3 regions of the Bradyrhizobium sp. AUGA SZCCT0160 genome follow, and region 2 is predicted to be linked to each of the others. Evidence: predicted binding sites of a transcription regulator. Region 2 holds the regulator's gene; each other region holds the start of a gene.
What was found. The regulator PhoB, encoded in region 2, activates phosphate uptake and scavenging genes when phosphate is short. The targets are predictions, from matches to a motif close to TGTCATNNANCTGTCAT.
Positions count from the first base shown of each region.

Region 1: the regulator PhoB is predicted to act here: its motif matches at 3,967-3,983, upstream of JQ558_RS22985 (esterase-like activity of phytase family protein).
Region 3: the regulator PhoB is predicted to act here: its motif matches at 4,129-4,145, upstream of JQ558_RS35300 (Orn/Lys/Arg decarboxylase N-terminal domain-containing protein).

Region 1 covers NZ_JAFCMD010000015.1:47,164-54,062, reverse strand. The annotation lists gene JQ558_RS23010 (TonB-dependent hemoglobin/transferrin/lactoferrin family receptor) at 1-543, opposite strand, end outside; gene JQ558_RS37345 (hemin uptake protein HemP) at 806-1,012, shown strand; gene JQ558_RS23000 (hemin ABC transporter substrate-binding protein) at 1,046-1,999, shown strand; gene JQ558_RS22995 (iron ABC transporter permease) at 1,996-3,090, shown strand; gene JQ558_RS22990 (heme ABC transporter ATP-binding protein) at 3,087-3,887, shown strand; gene JQ558_RS22985 (esterase-like activity of phytase family protein) at 4,041-5,396, shown strand; gene JQ558_RS22980 (enoyl-CoA hydratase-related protein) at 5,547-6,383, opposite strand; gene JQ558_RS22975 (mucoidy inhibitor MuiA family protein) at 6,641-6,899, opposite strand, start outside.
Region 2 covers NZ_JAFCMD010000024.1:120,816-127,714, forward strand. The annotation lists gene pstA (phosphate ABC transporter permease PstA) at 1-546, shown strand, start outside; gene pstB (phosphate ABC transporter ATP-binding protein PstB) at 543-1,364, shown strand; gene phoU (phosphate signaling complex protein PhoU) at 1,388-2,104, shown strand; gene phoB (phosphate regulon transcriptional regulator PhoB) at 2,192-2,893, shown strand; gene JQ558_RS30400 (GcrA family cell cycle regulator) at 3,076-3,585, opposite strand; gene JQ558_RS30405 (aspartate aminotransferase family protein) at 4,068-5,273, shown strand; gene argF (ornithine carbamoyltransferase) at 5,273-6,199, shown strand; gene JQ558_RS30415 (Hsp33 family molecular chaperone) at 6,394-6,899, shown strand, end outside.
Region 3 covers NZ_JAFCMD010000037.1:43,032-49,930, forward strand. The annotation lists gene paoC (aldehyde oxidoreductase molybdenum-binding subunit PaoC) at 1-1,361, opposite strand, end outside; gene JQ558_RS35285 (xanthine dehydrogenase family protein subunit M) at 1,365-2,315, opposite strand; gene paoA (aldehyde dehydrogenase iron-sulfur subunit PaoA) at 2,312-2,974, opposite strand; gene JQ558_RS35295 (LysR family transcriptional regulator) at 3,181-4,074, shown strand; gene JQ558_RS35300 (Orn/Lys/Arg decarboxylase N-terminal domain-containing protein) at 4,189-6,546, shown strand; gene JQ558_RS35305 (GNAT family N-acetyltransferase) at 6,543-6,899, shown strand, end outside.

The DNA.
Region 1 (6,899 bases), on a different contig from region 2:
GCCGACCAGCTCGGGATCGAGGAAGAACGATCCGTTGGCATTGTGGCCGGTGCGCTGGTAATTCTGCCGGGCGCCATCGACGACCACAGCGACGCGGCCGAAATCCTGCAAGCCGCGGATGTTGATCGAGGTCGACGGATCGTCGCCGCGATCCTGGAACGATACGCCAGGCACGTTATAGAAGATGTCGGCGAGCCGCTTCGGCTGCAGTCCCTGAATCTGCTCGAGCGTCACGACGCTGACTGGCGCCAGCGCGTCGATCGCGCGCTCTTCGGTCTTCGATGCGGCAACGGTGATGGTGTCGAGCGACTGCACGGGTGCGCGGCCGATCTGCGCGTACGCGTTCAACACCGGCGCGGCTGCCTGCTGCTCCGCTTGCGGTTTGGCGGGCTTGCGCTTGGCCTGTTTCTTCCGTTCCGACGAACGACCGGTCTCCTGCGTGTCCGCGGTCTGCGCAACCGCGGCATCGCCCATCAGCAACGCAAATGACACTACCGACGCGCCCAAAAGAAGGGCGCGCGGATACCTAGCCCCGTCAGCCATAACAACCCCAACCTGTTAGCTATTTCCTGGGTTTGGCTGGCGGGCGCTACGCGACGTGCGAGCTGCTTGCTGGCTACCACTTTTCGAACGCAGGCCCCCCGGCCCGCATTCTGTCACAATTGGTTAAGCGGTGGCGTCGGGGCGGTCAATGACTGGGGGGCGCACTTTATATCTATTGTAAATTGCCGCGGTTGGATTGCGCTTCGGCCCAACTATACAAGGTTGGAACATAAGAACTTCTTTTGGGGCACAACAGAATTAGATGGCCGCACCTTCCGGAGACAAACTCGAAGACGCCGCGCAAAGCGCGGGGAATCCACCTGTTGCGGGACGATCGGTCGCCATGATCGGCAACCGGCTCGACAGCCGCGAGCTGTTTGCAACCGAACGCGAAATCGTCATTGCGCACGGCGAAGAGAATTACCGCTTGCGGCTGACGTCGCAAAACAAGCTGATCCTGACCAAGTGATGCATGCAAGTGATCCCTGCAAGTGATACCTAGATGACAATTTCCCGCACGCTCGCTTTGCTCGCCACGACCTGCGCCTTCGCCATCGGCGGCGCCGCGCTGGCGGCGGGCATTACGGTGCACGACGCGCGCAACCGCGACGTCACGATTTCGGATCCGGCGCGGATCGTTTCGATCGGCGGCGCCATCACCGAGATCCTCTACGCGCTGGGCTTCGAGGACCGGCTGGCCGGCGTCGACGCGACCAGCCTCTATCCGACGTCGGCGCTGCGCGACAAACCCAATGTCGGCTATATGCGCCAGCTCTCGGCCGAGGGCGTGCTCGGGCTCAACCCTTCGCTCGTGCTTGCCGTGCAGGGCTCGGGGCCGAAGGAAACCATTGATGTGCTGGAGGCGGCGAAGGTGCCGCTGGTGCTGGTGCCCGAAACCTTCTCCGAACAGGGTCTGCTCGACAAGATCAGGCTGGTCGGCCGCGCCATGGGCGCCGATGCGCGGGCGGAATGTCTGACCGCGGCAGTATCCGCCGATCTGGCACAACTGCGCGACCTGCGCGCCAAGGTGACAAAACCGGTGCGCGTGATGTTCGTGATGTCGATGCTCAACGGCCGCGCCATGGCGGCCGGCCAGAAGACCGCGGCGAATGAAATCATCGCGCTGGCCGGCGGCGTCAACGCGATCGACAGCTATGAGGGCTACAAGATCATCAATGACGAGGCGATCGTCGCGGCGAGGCCCGACGTGGTGCTCTCGATCGTGCGCAGCAAGGGCTCGCTGGAAGCTGACGCCGTCTTTGTCCATCCGGCCTTCGTGATGACGCCTGTGGTGGCGAACAAGGCCTTCATTGCAATGGAAGGCCTCTATCTGCTCGGCTTCGGTCCGCGCACCGCGGCCGCCGCGCGCGACCTCTCGGTCAAGCTCTATCCGTCGCTGGCGCCGCAGGCGGAAAAATTCACGCCGGCCGTGCTGACGGCGAACTGCCGGCAATGACCGCCGTGGCCGAGGCGGAGAGCGCGAAGCGCCGCAGCGGCATCACGCTGCGGCCCGCCGCCACGCTGACGCTGGTTGGATTGCTGCTGGCGCTCGCCTGTGCGGCCCTGATCGCGCTCACGATGGGCGCAGCGGGAATTCCGCTGTCGCGGCTTCCGGCAGCGCTCGGCCTGTGGAGCGATGCATCGCCGCATCCGCTGGCGGCGCGCGATCAGCTCGTGCTGTGGTCGATCCGGATTCCGCGGATCGCGGCGGCGGCGATGGTCGGCGGCCTGCTCGCCGCGTCCGGCACCATCATGCAGGGGCTGTTCCGGAATCCGCTGGCCGATCCCGCCCTCGTCGGCGTCTCCAGCGGCGGCGCATTTGCGGCGGCCAGCGCCATCGTGTTCACCAACAGCCATCTTGGCGAAAACCTGCATTTCATGCAGAACCAGTTGCTGCCGCTGGCGGCCTTCTTCGGCTCGCTGGCGACCACCACCGTGCTCTACGGCATCGCCAGCCGTTCGGGCCGGACCTCGATTGCGATCTTCCTGCTGGCGGGGCTGGCGATCGCCGCCATCGCCAATGCCGGCATCGGGCTCCTGGTGTTCATCGCCGACGACCGCCAGCTGCGCGACATCACCTTCTGGCTGCTGGGATCGCTGAGCGGCGCGACCTGGCCCAAGATCGCCACGCTGGCGCCGGTGCTGCTGTTCGCGCTGATCGCCTGCCTGTGGATCGGCCGCGGGCTCGACGTGCTCGTGCTCGGCGAGGCCGAGGCGTTTCACAGCGGCGTCGATGTCGAGCGGCTGAAGCGGATTTCGATCGTGTTGGTATCGGCGATGACCGGCGTTGCGGTGTCGATCTGCGGCGTCGTCGGATTTATCGGCATCGTGGTGCCGCATCTGCTGCGGCTGGTGATCGGACCCGCCCATCGGCTGCTGCTGCCCGCCTCTGTATTATCAGGCGCGATCCTGCTGGTCGGGGCCGATACGCTGGCGCGCACCATCGTTGCGCCTGCCGAATTGCCGATCGGCATCCTGACCGCGGCGGTCGGCGCGCCGTTCTTCCTCGTCATGCTGCTGCGCCAGCGCGGGCTGGTCGGCCTATGAACCCGATCCTCGAAGCGCGCTCGGTCTCGCTGCGGATCGGCGACGCGACCCTGGTCGACGCCATCGACCTGCGTGTGTCCGCCGGCGAGATGGTCGCGATCGTCGGGCCCAACGGCGCGGGTAAATCGACGCTGCTGCGGATGTTGTCCGGCGACCTCCGGCCGACCCGCGGCCATGTCGAGCTCAAGCAGCGCGGCATCGACGCCTACAGACCGCGCCAATTGGCCCAGCATCGCGCCATGCTGTCGCAGCACGTCAACGTCACTTTCCCGTTCACGGTCGAGGAGATCGTCGCGATGGGCGCGGGCGACAACAGCCGCGCCGCCGCGCAAAGGCTGGTCGATGCGGCGCTGCATGAGGTCGGGCTGGAACGCTTCAGCCACCGGCAATTGCCGACCTTGTCCGGCGGCGAACAGCAGCGCGCGCATTTTGCCCGCGTGCTGGTGCAGCTCGCCTGCGGCGAGGCGCAGCACGGACCGGGACTGCTGCTGCTGGATGAGCCGACATCGAGCCTCGACATGCGCCACCAGATCGATCTTGTGGAAACCGCCAAGCTGCGCGCGCGGGGCGGCACTGCCGTGATCGCGGTGCTGCACGATCTCAATCTCGCGATGCGTTTCGCCGACCGGATCGTGCTCTTGCACCGCGGCAGGCTGGCGATCGACGGCGGCCGCACCGACGCCATCACGGCCGAAACCATCCGCCGCATCTTCGAAGTGGACGTCACCGTCGAGTATACCGACCATGGCGTGCCGTTCCTGCTCCCGCAGACCATGCGGCCGGTCGCGACCCGGTAGCCGCCCAAGGATCCGCCCAAGTATCCTCGTTCGCGCGGGCGGCGTAAGGCCGCAACTTTATCCAACGGCATCACCGGTGTTTCATAAAACTGTCAGGTGGCTGTTACACGCTCCCCGGAGAACACGGCATCGCTTCTCACAGGAGATATTACCATGCGCATGTCACTGCTCTGTTCCGTCGCCTCGGTCTTTCTGGTTACAGGTGCCGCGTTTGCGCAAGGCGAAGGCGAGTTTCCGGCTACGCTGAAGGGCCACGCCGTGCTATCAGCGCAATCCTTTGTCGAGGCCCCCGCCGACGCGCCTGATGACCTCAAGAATGCCGGCAAATACACCACCGGCCGCCGGATCGATGCGCTGGGCAGCGTGATGGGAAAATCCTATGAGCGTCCGACCGGCGTCTCGCTGCCGTTCAAGGGCCAGCCGCTGCAGGGCCATTCCGGCATCAAGGTGATGGCTGACGGCTCGTTCTGGGTGCTCACCGACAACGGCATGGGCTCGCGCTACAACTCGCCGGATTCGATGCTGTACCTGAACCGGCACAAGATCGACTGGGCGACCGGCACGATCGAGCGCCAGGAAACCGTCTTCCTGCATGACCCCGACAAGAAGGTGCCGTTCCGCATCGTCCAAGAAGCCACCGCCAAGCGCTACCTCACCGGCGCCGACTTCGACACCGAAGGTTTCCAGATCATCGGCGACACTTTCTGGATCGGCGATGAATTCGGTCCCTACATCCTGAAGGCCGACAAGACCGGAAAAGTGCTCGCCGTGTTCGACACCAGTGCCGACGGCAAGCCGGTGCGTTCGCCGGACCATTGGTCGGTGCAGTCGCCGGGCGCGCCGGGCGCCAGCTACACCACCGTCAACCTGCGCCGCTCCAAGGGTTATGAAGGCTTTGGCGGATCGAAGGACGGCAAGTTCCTCTACGGCCTGCTGGAAGGCCCGCTGTGGGACGCCGAGAAAAAGGACGTTGAAAAGGTCGACGGCAAGGAAGCCGCGCGGATTCTCGAATTCGACGTCGCGGCGGAAAAATTCACCGGGCGCTACTGGCACTATGTGTTCGAGGCCAACGGCCACGCGATCGGCGACTTCAACATGATCGACGCCTCCTCCGGCCTGATCATCGAGCGCGACAATGGCGAAGGCACCGCGGACAAGGCCTGCCCGCAAGGCACCCGCGGCGAGAGTTGCTTCCCGGATCTGGCGAAGTTCAAGCGCGTCTACAAAGTCGAACTTAACGACGCCAATGCCGGCAAGCCGGTGCGCAAGATCGCCTATATCGACCTGATGAAGATCAAGGATCCCGACAAGAAGGCAAAGAAGCCGCTCAATGACGGCGTGCTGACGTTCCCGTTCTTCACCATCGAGAACGTCGACCGCGTCGACGATACCCACATCATCGTCGGCAACGACAACAATCTGCCGTTCTCCTCGAGCCGCGATCCGAACAAGGCCGACGACAACGAGTTCGTGCTGCTGGAAGTGGGTGAGTTTTTGAAGGCGAAGTGAGGGCCTCCATTCTATCGGCCGTCATTGCCTGCGACAAACGCGAAGCGTTTGCGCAAGGGAGCGTAGCGACGAAGCAATCCATCTATCCCCGCGTGGAGAGATGGATTGCTTCGCTGCGCTCGCAATGACGTGGATAGGCCGATCCAAGACCTACTCCTTCCGCGTCCGATAATCACCAAACGTCGTGTCGCGCTGGTCGAGCTGTGACTTTACGCTCGATCCGTCGCGGCGGAATGTCGACATGTAGTTGCGCGAAGCTTCCGTCGTGAACGCCAGCGCCTGGATTTCGGTGCCGGCGCGCATCGCGGCGCGGGCGCCCATGATCTCCATCGCGCGGTGCACCGAGCGCTTGTTGAGCTGCTGCAATTCAATCGGCACTTTGGCGGCGCGCTCGGCGAAATCCAGCGTGCGCGTATCTAACTCTTCGAGCGGAAACGACCGCGTCGCAAAGCCCCATTCGGCGGCCTCGCGGCCGGACATCGCGTCCCCGGTCAGCATCAGCTCCATGGCGCGGCGCATGCCGACCAGCCAGGGGTGATATTGCATGTCGGGCGGCGACATCAGCCGCACGGGCGGATAGCCGATTTGCGCATCGTCCGCGACATAGACGATATCGCAGGCGGTCGCGAGCTCCGTGCCGCCGGCAAGGCAATAGCCGTGCACCTGCGCCACCACGGGTTTTGCAAGATCCCAGATCCCGAACCAGCCCTCGACGACGTGCCGCGACCATTGGCCAGGGCCGGCAGCCGAGTGATAGGGCTGATCGACGCGGTTATCCGCCGACAAATCGTACCCTGCGGAAAAGCAGGGACCAGCGCCGCGAATAATCGAGGTCGAAATGTCAGGATCGCGGTCGGCCTGTTCCAGCACCTCGAACACTTCCGCCCGCAGGCGGTTGTTGAGCGCGTTGCGCTTTTCGGGACGATTGAGCGTGATGCGCCGGACCCGCGGCCGGGGATCGTCGACGAGAATGTGTTGGTATGGCATCGGTGGCTTCTCCCTGTTCGCGGGACCTGTTGGGCGGTCCTTAGCTTGATGCCGATATCAGAGAGGAAGTCGCAAGCTGCGGCAAGGCCGCGGGATGCAGACCAGCACCCCACGGCCTTTGCTCACCTTCCGTCATGCCCGGCCTTGTGCCGGGCATCCGCGTCTTGCTTGCCTCCATGACGAAGACGTGGATGGCCGGGACATAGGCGAGCGGAAGCGACGCCGTGCTTCAGACGGCTACGCCCGGCCATGACGAGCTAGCCCGCCGGGTTCATGACCACGCCCTTGTCCTTGGGCCAGCGCACGCGCCAGGCAAAGCCGATGTCGCGGACTTCGCCGGCCTTGGCCTCGAAGGCCCATTCCAGCACACCGCGCTTGTCGCGCAGGTTGGTCGTGGTCGGCGGCGTCGAGGATGACAGCATTTCGACCTGGATGTCTTCGTTCTCGCTGACCGGCAGCTGATCCTCGACCGCGACTTTGATCGGGAAGTCGTGGCCGTTGCGGATGGTGGTCTTG
Region 2 (6,899 bases):
CGGCTCACCTCGGTGATCCGCTTCATCAACGACATCCTGCTCAGCGCGCCCTCGATCATCATCGGCCTGTTCGTCTATGGCGCCGTCGTGGTGCCGATGGGCGGCTTCTCGGCCTTTGCCGGCTGTCTGGCGCTGGCCGTGATCGTCATTCCCGTGGTGGTCCGTACCACCGAGGACATGCTCGGCCTGGTGCCCAACCCGCTGCGTGAAGCGGCATCCGCGCTCGGCCTGCCGCGCTCGCTGGTGATCAAGCGCATCGCCTATCGCGCCGCGCGCGCCGGGCTAATCACCGGCGTGCTGCTCGCCACCGCCCGCGTCGCCGGCGAAACCGCGCCGCTGCTGTTCACCGCGCTGTCGAACCAGTTCTTCAGCCTAGACATGACCAAGACGATGGCGAACCTGCCGGTTACCATCAACAACTTCGTGCAGAGCCCCTACGAATACTGGAAGCAGCTCGCCTGGAGCGGGGCGCTGCTCATCACCCTCACCGTACTTGCCCTGAATATTGGCGCACGCATCCTTGGCGCTGAGAGGACAGCAAAATGAACGATCTTTCTGTATCCGTGAGTGGCGCGAACGGACCCGTTCCCCAGGTGGCGCTGCCCGACGCGCCGCCGAAGGTGACCGCGCGCGGCCTGAATTTTTATTACGGCGAGCACCACGCGCTGAAGAACATCAACCTCGCGCTCGGCACCAACAGAGTCACCGCCTTCATCGGGCCGTCCGGCTGCGGCAAGTCGACGCTGCTGCGGATCTTCAACCGGATGTACGATCTGTATCCGGGCCAGAAGGCGACCGGGCAATTGATGCTCGACCAGACCAACATCCTCGACCCCAAGCTCGATCTCAATCTGCTGCGCGCCCGGGTCGGCATGGTGTTCCAGAAGCCGACGCCGTTTCCGATGACGATCTACGAAAACATCGCCTTCGGCATCCGCCTTTATGAGAAGATCTCGAAATCCGAGATGGACGGCCGCGTCGAAAAGGCGTTGCGTGGCGGCGCGCTGTGGAACGAGGTCAAGGACAAGCTGAATGCATCGGGCCTCAGCCTCTCCGGCGGCCAGCAACAGCGGCTCTGCATCGCACGCACCGTCGCGGTGCGCCCGGAAGTGATCCTGTTCGACGAGCCCTGCTCGGCGCTGGACCCGATTTCGACCGCCAAGATCGAAGAACTGATTACGGAGTTGGCGGAGGATTACACCATCGCCATCGTGACCCATAACATGCAGCAGGCGGCGCGCGTCTCGGACAAGACCGCCTTCATGTATCTCGGCGATCTGGTCGAATTCGACGACACCAACAAGATTTTCACCTCGCCGAGCGATCGACGCACCCAGGATTACATTACCGGCCGGTTCGGCTAAGCGCACATCGCGAGGAGAAGACAATGGCTTCAGAACATACCGCGAAGGCGTTCGACAGCGATCTTCAGGAACTGACCCGCCTGGTCGCCGAAATGGGCGGCCTTGCCGAACGCATGATCACCGAATCCGTCGATGCCCTGATCCGCCGTGACGTCGCGCTTGGCAAGCGCGTGGTCGCGTCCGACGTCGAGATCGACCGCCTGCAGCACCTGATCGAGGAACGTGCGGTGCTGACGATTGCCCGCCGCCAGCCGATGGCCATCGACCTGCGCGAGATCGTCGGCGCCATGCGGGTGGCCACCGATCTGGAACGGATCGGCGACCTCGCCAAGAACATGGGCAAGCGCGTCGCCGCGCTGGAGAACGATTTCCAGCCGCTGAAGCTGATCCGCGGTCTCGAACACATGACCGATCTGGTGCAGTCGCAGGTCAAGTCCGTGCTCGACGCCTACGCGTCGCACGACCTGCCGGCGGCGATGGCGGTCTGGAAGGGCGACGAGGAAGTCGACGCCATCTGTACCTCGCTGTTCCGCGAACTCCTGACCTACATGATGGAAGATCCGCGCAACATCTCGTTCTGCATCCATCTGATGTTCTGCGCCAAGAACATCGAACGGATCGGCGACCACGCCACCAACATCGCCGAGACCGTGTTCTACATGATCGAAGGCCAGCAGATGCTCGACAAGCGCCCGAAGGGCGACATGACGAATTTCGCCACGACGGTGCCAGGGAACTAGAAGCGGAACTAGTAACGGAACGGACAACCGAACGAGAGACGTTTTTCGCGTATCGACAGCGCGTCAAAACACAAGAGGCTGACATAGATGAACGCACGCATTCTGGTGGTTGAAGACGAGGAAGCGCTCACCACGCTTCTGCGCTACAACCTCGATGCCGAAGGCTATGAGGTCGAAACCGTCGCCCGCGGTGACGACGCCGATACAAGGCTGAAGGAGCGGGTGCCCGACCTGATCGTGCTGGACTGGATGCTGCCGGGCCTGTCCGGCATCGAACTGTGCCGCCGCTTAAGGGCGCGGCCGGAGACCAAGGCGCTGCCGATCATCATGCTGACCGCGCGCGGCGAGGAAAGCGAACGGGTGCGGGGGCTGGCGACCGGCGCCGACGACTACATCGTAAAACCCTTTTCGGTGCCGGAGCTGCTGGCGCGGGTGAAGGGCCTGCTCAGGCGGGCGAGCCCGGAGCGGCTGGCCACCGTGCTGACCTATGGCGATATCGAACTCGATCGCGAGAAGCGCCGCGTCGCGCGCTCGGGCCGTCCGATCGATCTCGGCCCGACCGAATATCGCCTGCTCGAATTTTTCCTGGAACATCCCGGCCGCGTGTTCAGCCGTGAGCAACTGCTCGATAGCGTCTGGGGCCGCGACATCTATATCGACGAGCGTACCGTCGACGTCCATATCGGCCGCCTGCGCAAACTGCTCAATCCCGGCCGCGAACAGGACCCGATCCGCACCGTGCGCGGCGCCGGCTACGCGCTGGATGACCGCTTCGCGAAGGTCGAGTAGGGCGGGTAAGGCGCAGCAATATCCGCTGTCGTCCCGGCCTTGAGCCGGGACCCATAACCACAAATATTGATTGCTCTAAAAAGGCTGGAGCTCCAGCCAAGCATAACCACGGCCATCGGTGGTTATGGGTCCCGGCTCAAGGCCGGGACGACGGCAAATATTCGTCGTAACGCCGCGCGCTCTTAGCGCGTCGGCTTCGGCGCCGGGCGGCGGCGATCGGAGGCCGGCTGATAGGCGATGCGCGAGTGATGTGCGCAATAGGGCAGGCTGGTGAGCGCCTTGCCGCCGCAGAAAAAGAATTCCGAGCTGGACGGATCGCCGATCGGCCAGTGGCAAGTGGCCTCGTTCAATTCGAGCAGCGTCAGCCGCTGGCTCATCGGCACCACATTGTCGTAGGCGACCGGATCCGGCTCCATCTCCACTTCGAAGGCGTGGGCCAGCGCGGTGTTGCCGCGCGACACCGGGCGCGCCACCCGCATCATCTGCTGGGCGGGGCGCGCCTTGCGCTGACGCGGCGCGGCCGAGGACGGGCTCTTGGCACGGCCGGAAAGACCCAGCCGGTGCACTTTGCCGATCACTGCATTTCGCGTCACATTTCCAAGTTCCGCGGCGATCTGGCTGGCGGAAAGTCCGCCCTCCCAGAGCTTCTTAAGCTGCTCGACGCGCTCGTCGGACCAGGTCAATACCGTCATCGCATTCTTCCCTTCGCACAGAGCCGGCCAATTGGGGGGCAGCGCTGGCGATGCCAATTCTCAAAAATCCCAGCGGGCAGAATCCCTTAGCCCTCGCCGGGCGCATAAAAGCCGCCCGAACGTTTACGCCTTACAAAATGGACTCTAGGGGTCAGTACTTCCGCACGAGATGTCGTACCCGACAGCCCAGACGCTACAATATGGCGGGACTCTGGCGCAAGAGTCCGCGTCCGTGCGTCCACATGTTCCGGTATTTATGCATTGCAATTAGAGTTTTCCACGGCACCGGAATGCTACGGATTGCTTTATCCTGCACTGCAGGAAAGCCGTTTTTAGGCGTGTTGACACGGTCCAAAGCCAGCATAGAATGCCTGTCACGTGCCGCCCCGAAAAGGCGGCACGTTTTGTTTTCGCAAGACCGGCTGTGCCGCGTTCGCACCAATGCACGCTATGTGGCCGGTCTCTAACCGTCAGTGATGGCCATGACCAACAGCGCCCCGTCGCATCTGCTTCCCGTTTTCGCGAGAGTCGATCTCGGTTTCGAACGCGGCGAAGGCGCGTGGCTGATCTCGACGTCGGGCGAGCGCTATCTCGACTTCACCTCGGGTGTGGCGGTGAATGCGCTCGGCCATTGCCATCCGCATCTGGTCGCAGCCTTGCAGGAGCAGGCCACCAAGCTCTGGCACATGTCGAACCTGTTCCGGAGCCCGGACGGCGACAAGCTTGCAGCAAGGCTGTGCGAACAGAGCTTTGCCGATCTGGTGTTCTTCTGTAATTCCGGCGCGGAAGCGATGGAATGCGCGATCAAGGTCGCGCGCCGCTATCACGCCGCCAAGGGGCATCCCGAGCGCTACCGCATCGTCACCTTCGAGGGCGCGTTCCACGGCCGCACGCTGGGCACGCTGGCGGCGACCGGCTCGGCCAAATATCTGGAAGGCTTTGGTCCGCCGCTGGATGGCTTCGACCAGGTCGCGCATGGCGATCTCGAAGCGGTCAAGAAGGCGATCGGGCCGCAGACCGCCGCCATCCTGATCGAACCGGTGCAGGGCGAGGGCGGCGTCCGCAGCGCGCCGCATGCGTTCTACAAGGCGCTGCGCCAATTGTGCGACGACAAGGGCCTGCTGCTGATCTTCGACGAGGTGCAGACCGGCATGGGCCGCACCGGCGATCTGTTTGCCTATAAGCGCCTCGGCGTCATCCCCGACATCATGTCGCTGGCAAAAGCGCTCGGCGGCGGTTTTCCGATCGGCGCCTGCCTTGCCACGGCAGAGGCGGCGTCCGGCATGACGCCGGGCTCGCACGGCTCGACCTTCGGCGGCAACCCGCTGGCGATCGCCTCCGCCAACGCGGTGCTCGACGTGATGCTCAAGCCCGGCTTCTTCGAGCACGTGCAGAAGGTGTCGCTGCTGCTGAAACAGAAGCTCGCTTCCGTGGTCGATCGCTATCCTTCCGTGCTCGCGGAAGTGCGCGGCGAAGGGCTGCTGATCGGCGTCAAGGCCGTAGTGCCCTCGGGCGATCTCGTTGCCGCGCTGCGCGACCAGAAGCTGCTGACGGTCGGCGCCGGCGACAATGTCGTGCGCTTCCTCGCCCCGCTGATCGTTTCCGAAGCCGAGATCGAGCAGTCCGTCCAAAGCCTCGAGCGCGCCTGCATCGCGCTGTCGGGCGACAAGAAGAAGGCGGCGGGGTGATGAGCAAGTCCCTACGTCACTTCCTCGATATCAGCGAGCTGCCGCCGAAGGAATTGCGCAACATGCTGGACCTGAGCGTCGCCATGAAGGCGAAGCTGAAGGCGCATGAGAAGAACAAGAAGCCGCTCGAGGGCAAGACGCTGGCGATGATCTTCGAACGGCCGTCGACCCGCACCCGGGTCTCGTTCGACGTCGGTATGCGCCAGCTCGGCGGCGAGGCCATCATGCTGACCGGCGCGGAAATGCAGCTCGGGCGCGGCGAGACCATTGCCGATACCGCGCGCGTGCTGTCGCGTTACGTCGATGCGATCATGATCCGCATCCTCAACCACGATGCGCTGCTGGAGCTTGCCGCCAACGCCACCGTGCCCGTCATCAACGGGCTGACCCGGCGATCGCATCCCTGCCAGGTGATGGCTGACCTGATGACGTTCGAGGAGCATCGCGGTTCGATCGAGGGCCGCACCGTGGCCTGGACCGGCGATGACAACAACGTGCTGGCGTCATGGGCGCATGCGGCGGAGCGCTTGAAGTTCAAACTGAACGTGGCGACCCCGCCGCAGCTCGCGCCGAACAAGGCGATGAAGGACTGGATCAAGGCGACGCAGGCGCCGATCGTGCTCGGCAACGACCCGGAAGCCGCCGTCGCCGGCGCCGACTGCGTCGTGACCGACACCTGGGTGTCGATGGGCGACAAGGACGGCGAGCATCGCCACAACGTGCTCAAGCCCTACCAGGTCAACGCCCAGCTGATGTCGCTGGCCAAGCCTGATGCGCTGTTCATGCACTGCCTGCCGGCCCATCGCGGTGAGGAGGTCACCGACGAGGTGATCGACGGCCCGCAATCGGTGGTGTTCGACGAAGCCGAAAACCGCCTGCATGCGCAAAAAGGCATTCTGGCCTGGTGTTTTAACGAAGTGGCGTAGGTCGTTCTTCGTTTTTGCGTTCCCCGGACGCTGCGCAGCGCGCCGCACTTGCGACGTGGTGCGCTGCTGATCCGGGGTCCACGTTGTTTTGCCGCGATGGTCCCGGCTCTGCGGAGCAGCGTTGCACGCTGCACCGCGTCCGGGACACGAACCACCCCTTTCGATTCCCGTCCCCCGACCCCAGATAAAGCGCCATGACTCAATCCCCCGACATCAAAATCACGACTGAGGCGCCGATCCGCGCGCCATCGGCGGTTCCCATCGACGATGCGGCGTTGCCGTTCGAGGTCAATGCGCTCGACCTGCGCGGACGGCTGACCCGGCTCGGCCCGGCGCTCGACGACATTCTGACCAAGCACGATTACCCGGCGCCGGTCTGCAAGCTGCTCGGCGAGGCCATCGTGCTGGCGACGCTGCTTGGCTCGTCCCTGAAGTTCGACGGCCGCTTCATCCTGCAGACCCAGACCGACGGCCCGGTGTCGTTCCTGATCGTGGATTTCCAGCTGCCGGATCGGCTGCGCGCCTATGCGCGCTTCGATGCGACGCGGCTGAAGGAGGGGCAGGATTCGGGTGCGTTGCTCGGCAACGGTCATCTGGCGATGACCATCGACCAGGGCGCGGACATGAGCCGCTATCAAGGCCTGGTGGCGCTGGAAGGCGGCAATCTCGAAGACGCCGCGCATGAATATTTCCTGCGCTC
Region 3 (6,899 bases), on a different contig from region 2:
CGGACCCGCGCCGCCGATTTCGTCAGCAAGTTGTTGCGGAACGCCGCGGCGACACCGGTGCCAACCAGCCAGCGGCCGTCGCGCACCCTGCCCGGTTGCGCGCTGCGCTTGCTCCAGCCGAAGCGCTCGGCGCCGGTGCGCAGGCATTCGATGAGCCGGCGCTGCGAGAACGGCCGCTCCGGCTTTTCCGGATCAACCTGCGTGTCGTTGAGAATGCGCAGTTCGACCGGATCGAGCCCGAGCTTCTCCGCCATCTCGTCCATGGCGATCTCCAGCGCCATCATGCCCGTGGCCTCGCCCGGCGCGCGCATCGCATTGCCTTCCGGCAGATCGAGTACCGCCAGCCGCGTCGTGGTCATGCGATCGGCGCCGGCATAGAGCAGCCGTGTCTGGCTCACTGCGCCGTCGGCCTTGCCGCCGGGCAGATCGCCGGACCAGCTCTCGTGACCGATCGCCGTGATCTTGCCCTCCCTGGTCGCGCCAATTCGGATGCGCTGGATCGTCGCGGGACGGTGCGTGGTGTTGTTGAACATCAGGGGACGCTGCAGCGCCACCTTGACCGGCCGGCCGGCCGCGCGTGCACCAAGCGCAGCGAGCAGCGCGTCAGCGCGCGGAAACAGCTTGCCGCCGAAGCCACCGCCGATATACGGCGAAATCAGGCGAACCTTTTCTTTCGGGATGTTCAGCGTCTTGGCGATGTCAGCCACGTTCCAGGCGATCATCTGGTTCGAAGTCCAGAGCGTCAGCCTGTCGCCGTCCCAGGCGGCCATCGAGGCATGCGGCTCCATCATCGCATGCGCTTCGTCTGGCGTGGTGTAGGTGGCGTCGAGCTGGACCGGCGCCGCGGCGAAGGCCGGGGCGAAATTGCCGACCGCGGTGTCGGCGGGACCGCCCGTGATTTTCTCAGGCTTGGCTGATTCCATCAATTTCGAGAGGTCGAACGCACCCTTGTCGCTGATATAATCGACGCGGACCAGTTGCGCGGCCGCGCGCGCCTGCTCAAACGTTTCCGCAATCACCACCGCGATGGCCTGGTGATAGTGCTGAATCTCAGGCCCGCCCAGCAATTTAGCGGTATTGAGACTTCCCTTCTCGAGCTTGCCGGCATTCTCAGCCGTGACGATGGCGAGCACACCCGACGCGGCCTTGGCCGCGGTCAGATCAATCGACTTGATGCGGCCCTTGGCGATCGCAGAACCGACGATGTAGCCATAGGCCGGGTTCGGTGCCGCGTCGTGCCATTCATAGGCGTAGGTCGCGGTTCCCGTGGTCTTGCGTGGACCGTCGATACGGCTGACGGGTTGGCCGATCACCTTGAGCTGGTCGATCGGATTTGATGTGGCCGGGGAATCGAATTTCATGGCTCAGCCTCTCGCCTCTGTCAGCACCGCGGCGAGCGTGCGCTCGGCCAGCGTCAGCTTGAATGCGTTCTCACGGGTCGGCTTGGCGTCGCCGAGCAATTGCGCGACGGTGGCCCGCGCCCCGCGCGGCAGCGCGGCTTCCGCCGCCTCGACGCGCCATGGCTTGTGCGCGACGCCGCCGAGCGCGACGTGCCCCGAGCCGTCGCGCTGCACGATGGCGGCGACCGAAACCAGCGCGAACGCATAGGACGCGCGGTCGCGCACCTTGCGATAGATCTGCTTGCCGCCGACCGGTTTCGGCAACGTCACGGCGGTGATCAGCTCACCCGGCGCCAGTGCGGTTTCGATTTGCGGCGTATCGCCGGGCAGCCGGTGGAAGTCCGCGATCGGGATGGTTCGCACGGCGCCGTCAGGACGCACCGTTTCCACGGTGGCGTCGAGCGCGCGCATCGCAACCGCCATGTCGCTCGGGTGCGTCGCGATGCAGAAATCGCTGGCGCCGATCACGGCGTGCTGACGGCTGAACCCGCCGATCGCCGAACAGCCGCTGCCGGGCTGGCGTTTGTTGCAGGGCTGGTTGGTGTCGTAGAAATAAGGACAGCGCGTCCGCTGCAGCAGATTGCCCGCGGTCGTTGCCCTGTTACGCAACTGGCCCGAGGCGCCGGCGAGCAGCGCGCGCGAGAGCACGCCGTAATCGCGCCGTACCCGCTCGTCGGCGGCAAGATCGGTGTTGCGCACCACCGCGCCGATGCGCAGGCCGCCGTCCGGCGTCGGCTCGACCTTGTCGAGCCCAAGGCGGTTGACGTCGATCAGATGCGACGGCGTCTCGATTTCGAGCTTCATCAGATCGAGCAGATTGGTGCCGCCGGCGATGAACTTGGCGTGGGGAGTGTGCACGGCAGCGGCGGCGGCCGCGATGGGCGAGGTGACGCGTTGATAGGTAAAGGATTTCATGCCTTGCTCCCGGCAACTTCAGTGACCGCATCGACGATGTTGGAATAGGCCGCGCAACGGCAGATATTGCCGCTCATCCGCTCGCGCAGCTCGAGGGCCGAAAATTGCGGCGCCGCCGTCAGGTCGGCGCTGACATGGCTGGGAATGCCGGCCTTGATCTCGTCGAGCACCGCGATCGCCGAGCAGATCTGCCCGGGCGTGCAATAGCCGCATTGATAGCCGTCATGCTTGACGAACGCCGCCTGCATCGGATGCATGTTGTCAGGCGTACCCAATCCCTCGATGGTGGTGACGCTCTCGCCCTCGTGCATCACAGCCAGCGTCAGGCATGAATTGATCCTGCGCCCGCCGACGATCACCGTGCACGCGCCGCACTGGCCGTGATCGCAGCCCTTCTTGGTGCCGGTGAAATGCAGATTCTCGCGCAACGCATCGAGAAGCGTGGTCCGCGTGTCGACCTCGAGCTCGCGCACCTGGCCGTTCACGTTGAAGGAAACTTTGGACATCACGGGCGCTCCGGGAACCGCAGGCTTCAGGGCGACATCGGCCTTGGCCACAAAGGTCGACGTCGTGACCCCGAGGGCCGGCGCCGTGAGAGACGCGGCGCCGACGATCAACAGGTCGCGCCGAGAGAATCTGAAATCACCGGGGCTTCGCATGCCATAAATCCTTTTGCCGCTTCGTTCGATTGCGTCCCGCCCACCAACGCCGACCATGATCCATGGTTGCTAACGCCGATCATGATCGTGGGTTGCGCGCCGCCCGCCCGGGCAGGTAACGAGCTCGTGCCTTCGGGCATTTAGGGAGTGCGGCGAGTTTCGATTAGGCCTATTAATCCGCATACACTTATGAGTCTGGCTCAATAATGCTCGGGAAAAACACGCACGATCTCATGGCGTTCCTCACGGTTGCGCGAGAACGCAGTTTTACGCGGGCGGCAGCACAGCTCGGGGTTTCGCAATCGGCGCTCAGTCACACCATTCGTGGCCTGGAGGAACGGCTCGGCTTGCGCTTGCTCACCCGCACCACGCGCAGCGTGGCGCCGACCGAAGCCGGCGAGCGGCTGATCCGAACCGTCGGACCAAAATTTGAGCAGATCGACTCGGAACTATCGGCGTTGACCGAATTGCGGGAAAAACCCGCCGGCACCATCCGGATCACGGCCGGCGAACATGCCGCGCAGGCCATTCTTTGGCCGGCGCTCACGACGCTGCTGCCGAATTATCCCGACATCAAGGTCGAACTGATCATCGACTACGGCCTCACCGATATCGTCGCCGAGCGATACGATGCCGGCGTCCGTCTCGGCGAGCAGGTTGCCAAGGACATGATCGCGGTACGGATCGGACCGGACTTCTGCATGGCGGTGGTCGGCGCACCCGCTTATTTCGAACGCAAGCCGGTGCCGAAGAAACCGCAGGATCTCACTGCGCACGACTGCATCAACATCCGCCTGCCGACCTATGGCGGAATCTACGCCTGGGAATTCGAGAAACGCGGCCGTGAACTGAGGGTGCGAGTCGATGGTCCCTTGGTGTTCAACAACATCGCGCTGCGCATGAACGCGGTCATGGCGGGGCACGGCCTCGCCTATCTGCCCGAAGACCAGGTGAAGCCGCACCTTGCCGACGGGCGGCTGGTCCGCGTGCTCGACGACTGGTGCGCGCCGTTTCCGGGCTATCACCTCTATTACCCGAGCCGCCGCCAGCAGTCGCCGGCGTTTACGGTGCTGGTGGAGGCGTTGCGATACCGGGGCTGAAGGGCAGCCCCTCGATCGAGCGGCAGAGTTTTGGGAGGCCGGCCGGAACCCATCCGTCATCCAGATGTCATCGAATGCGCCAACAGCTTGCTGGACACACACTCGAGGACCCCGATGGACTATTTCCGACGCTTCACCTTTCTGTTCGCCGCGCCCGTCTTTGATACCGACGATCTCGAAGGCCTCCGTTTCAATCAGATCATCACCGAGATCGAGCGCTCCGGCTTCGAAGTGGTCCGGGCGCGCAGGCTGGAGGATGCGGAAATCGCGGTTCAGACCGATGCCGCGATCGGCTGCATGGTGGTCGACTGGGGTAAAAAGGGCCTCGAGGGCAAGACCATGGCCCTGATCAATCTGATGCGCCGGCGCGGCCTCGATTTTCCGATCATCCTCCTGATCCGCCGCAAGCGGTTCGAGGACCTGCCGGTCGAGGTGCTGGATTTCATCGACGGCTATGTCTTCCTGTCCGAGGAAACGCCGCCCTTCATCGCCAAGAACCTGATCAGCCGGCTGAAGCAATATGCCGAAACCCTGAAGACGCCGTTCTTCGGCGCGCTGGTCGACTATGCCGAAGAGGGCAACCAGCTATGGACCTGCCCGGGCCACAATGGCGGCGTGTTTTACAGCCGCAGCCCGATCGGCCGGGTGTTCGTCGAACATCTCGGCGAAGCTGTCTTTCGTGACGACCTCGACAATTCCGTGCTCGACCTCGGCGATCTCCTCACTCATGAGGGCCCGGCGCTGAAGGCGCAAAAGGAAGCGGCGCAAATCTTCGGCGCCGAAAAGACCTATTTCGTGCTCAACGGCACCTCGACCTCCAACAAGGTGGTGCTGGGCGCGCTCGTCACCGACGGCGATCTCGTGCTGTTCGACCGCAACAACCACAAGGCCGCGCATCACGGCGCGCTGATGATGGCCGGCGGCATCCCGGTCTACATCCCCACCGTCCGCAACGCCTGGGGCCTGATCGGCCCGATGCGCTGGGACGCGATCGATGAAACCGCGCTTCGCGAACGCATCCGCAGCCATCCGCTGGTCAAGGATCCGGAAGCCTGGCGCAAGCCGCGCCCGTTCCGCGTCGCCGTGGTCGAGCAGTGCACCTACGACGGCACCATCCACAGCGCCGAGATGATCCTCAAAGCCATCGGCCACCTCTGCGACTACATCCTGTTCGACGAGGCCTGGGCCGGCTTCATGAAATTTCATCCGCTCTATGCCGGCCGTTTCGCAATGGGGCTGTCCGGTCTCGGTCCCGACGCGCCGGGCATTATCGCGACCCAGTCGACCCACAAACAGCTGGCGAGTTTCTCGCAGGCCTCGCAGATCCACATCAAGGACCGCCACATCACCGGGCAGAAGCGCCGCATCGAGCATCGGCGCTTCAACGAGAGTTTTATGCAGCACGCCTCGACCTCGCCGTTCTATCCGATCTTCGCCTCGCTCGATGTCGGCGCGCAGATGATGAAGGGCCGCTCCGGCGAGGTGCTGTGGGACGACACGATCCGGCTCGGCATCGAACTGCGCAAGAAGATGCGCGCGGTCCGCCGCGAATTCGAGGAAAAGGAGGCGCGGCCCGAACGCCGCTGGTTCTTCGAGCCGTTCGTGCCCGACCGCGTCGCAATCCCGGACGTCTCCCGCGCGGGCGCCGTGCACAATGTGGCCTGGGAGACCATCTCCACCGACATGCTGGTCACCGACCCCGTTTATTGGCAGCTTTCGCCGGACGCCCGCTGGCACGGTTTTCCCGATCTGACCGCGGGCTTTGCCATGACCGACCCAAACAAGCTGACGGTTCTGACACCCGGCTTCGACCACGCCACCGGCCGCTATGCCGAGCACGGCATTCCCGCCCCCGTCGTCGCGCAATATTTGCGCGAGAACCGCATCGTGCCGGAAAAGAACGACCTCAATTCGCTGCTGTTCCTGCTTACCCCCGGCGTCGAGGCCAGCAAGGCCGGCACCTTGATCTCGGGCCTCGTCGCCTTCAAGAAACTGCACGACGACAACGCGCTGCTGGAAGAGGTGATTCCGGAATTCCATCAGCGCCGGCCGAAGCGCTATGCCGGCGTCCGCCTGCGCGATCTCTGCGCCGGCATGCACGGCTTCTTCCGCGAAGCCGGCGTCAGCGCGCTGCAGGCGAAGCAATTCCTCGCAGAGCATCTGCCCGACATCGCAATGTCGCCGCGCGACGCCGCGCGCTATCTGGTGCGCAACGACGTCGACTACCTGCCGATCGACGCCATCGCCGGCCGCATTGCCACGACGCCGTTCGTGGTCTATCCCCCCGGCATCGCCACCATCGTGCCGGGCGAACGATTGACCGAACGGGCGCAGCCGATGATCGACTACCTCAAAATGTTCGAAACCTGCTTCAACACCTTCCCCGGCTTCGACGTCGAGATTCAGGGCGTCTACAAGGAAGTCGATCCGTCCGGCCGCATCCGGCTGCATACTTATGTGGTCTGCGAATGAACCGGCCCGTCGAAACAACAGACCCGGCCGTGACCGACCAGCCGCCGGTGCTGGTCCGACCCTCGCGCGACGGCGATGTCGAGGCGATGCTGGCGATCTATCGGCATCATATCCGCCGCGGCGTCGAGGAAAGCGTCGACGACAGCGGCACCCCGGAGCCCGAGGATCTGCGCGACCGGCGCAAGAACCTCCGCAGCCAGCGCCTGCCGCACCTGGTGGCTGTTTGCGGCGGCGAGGTGGTTGGCTACGCTTACGTCGTGCTGTTTCGCAAGCGGCCGGCCTATCGCTACGCGGTCAAGCATTCGATCTATGTGCATCGCGAGCATCAGGGACGCGGCGTCGGACGGCTGTTG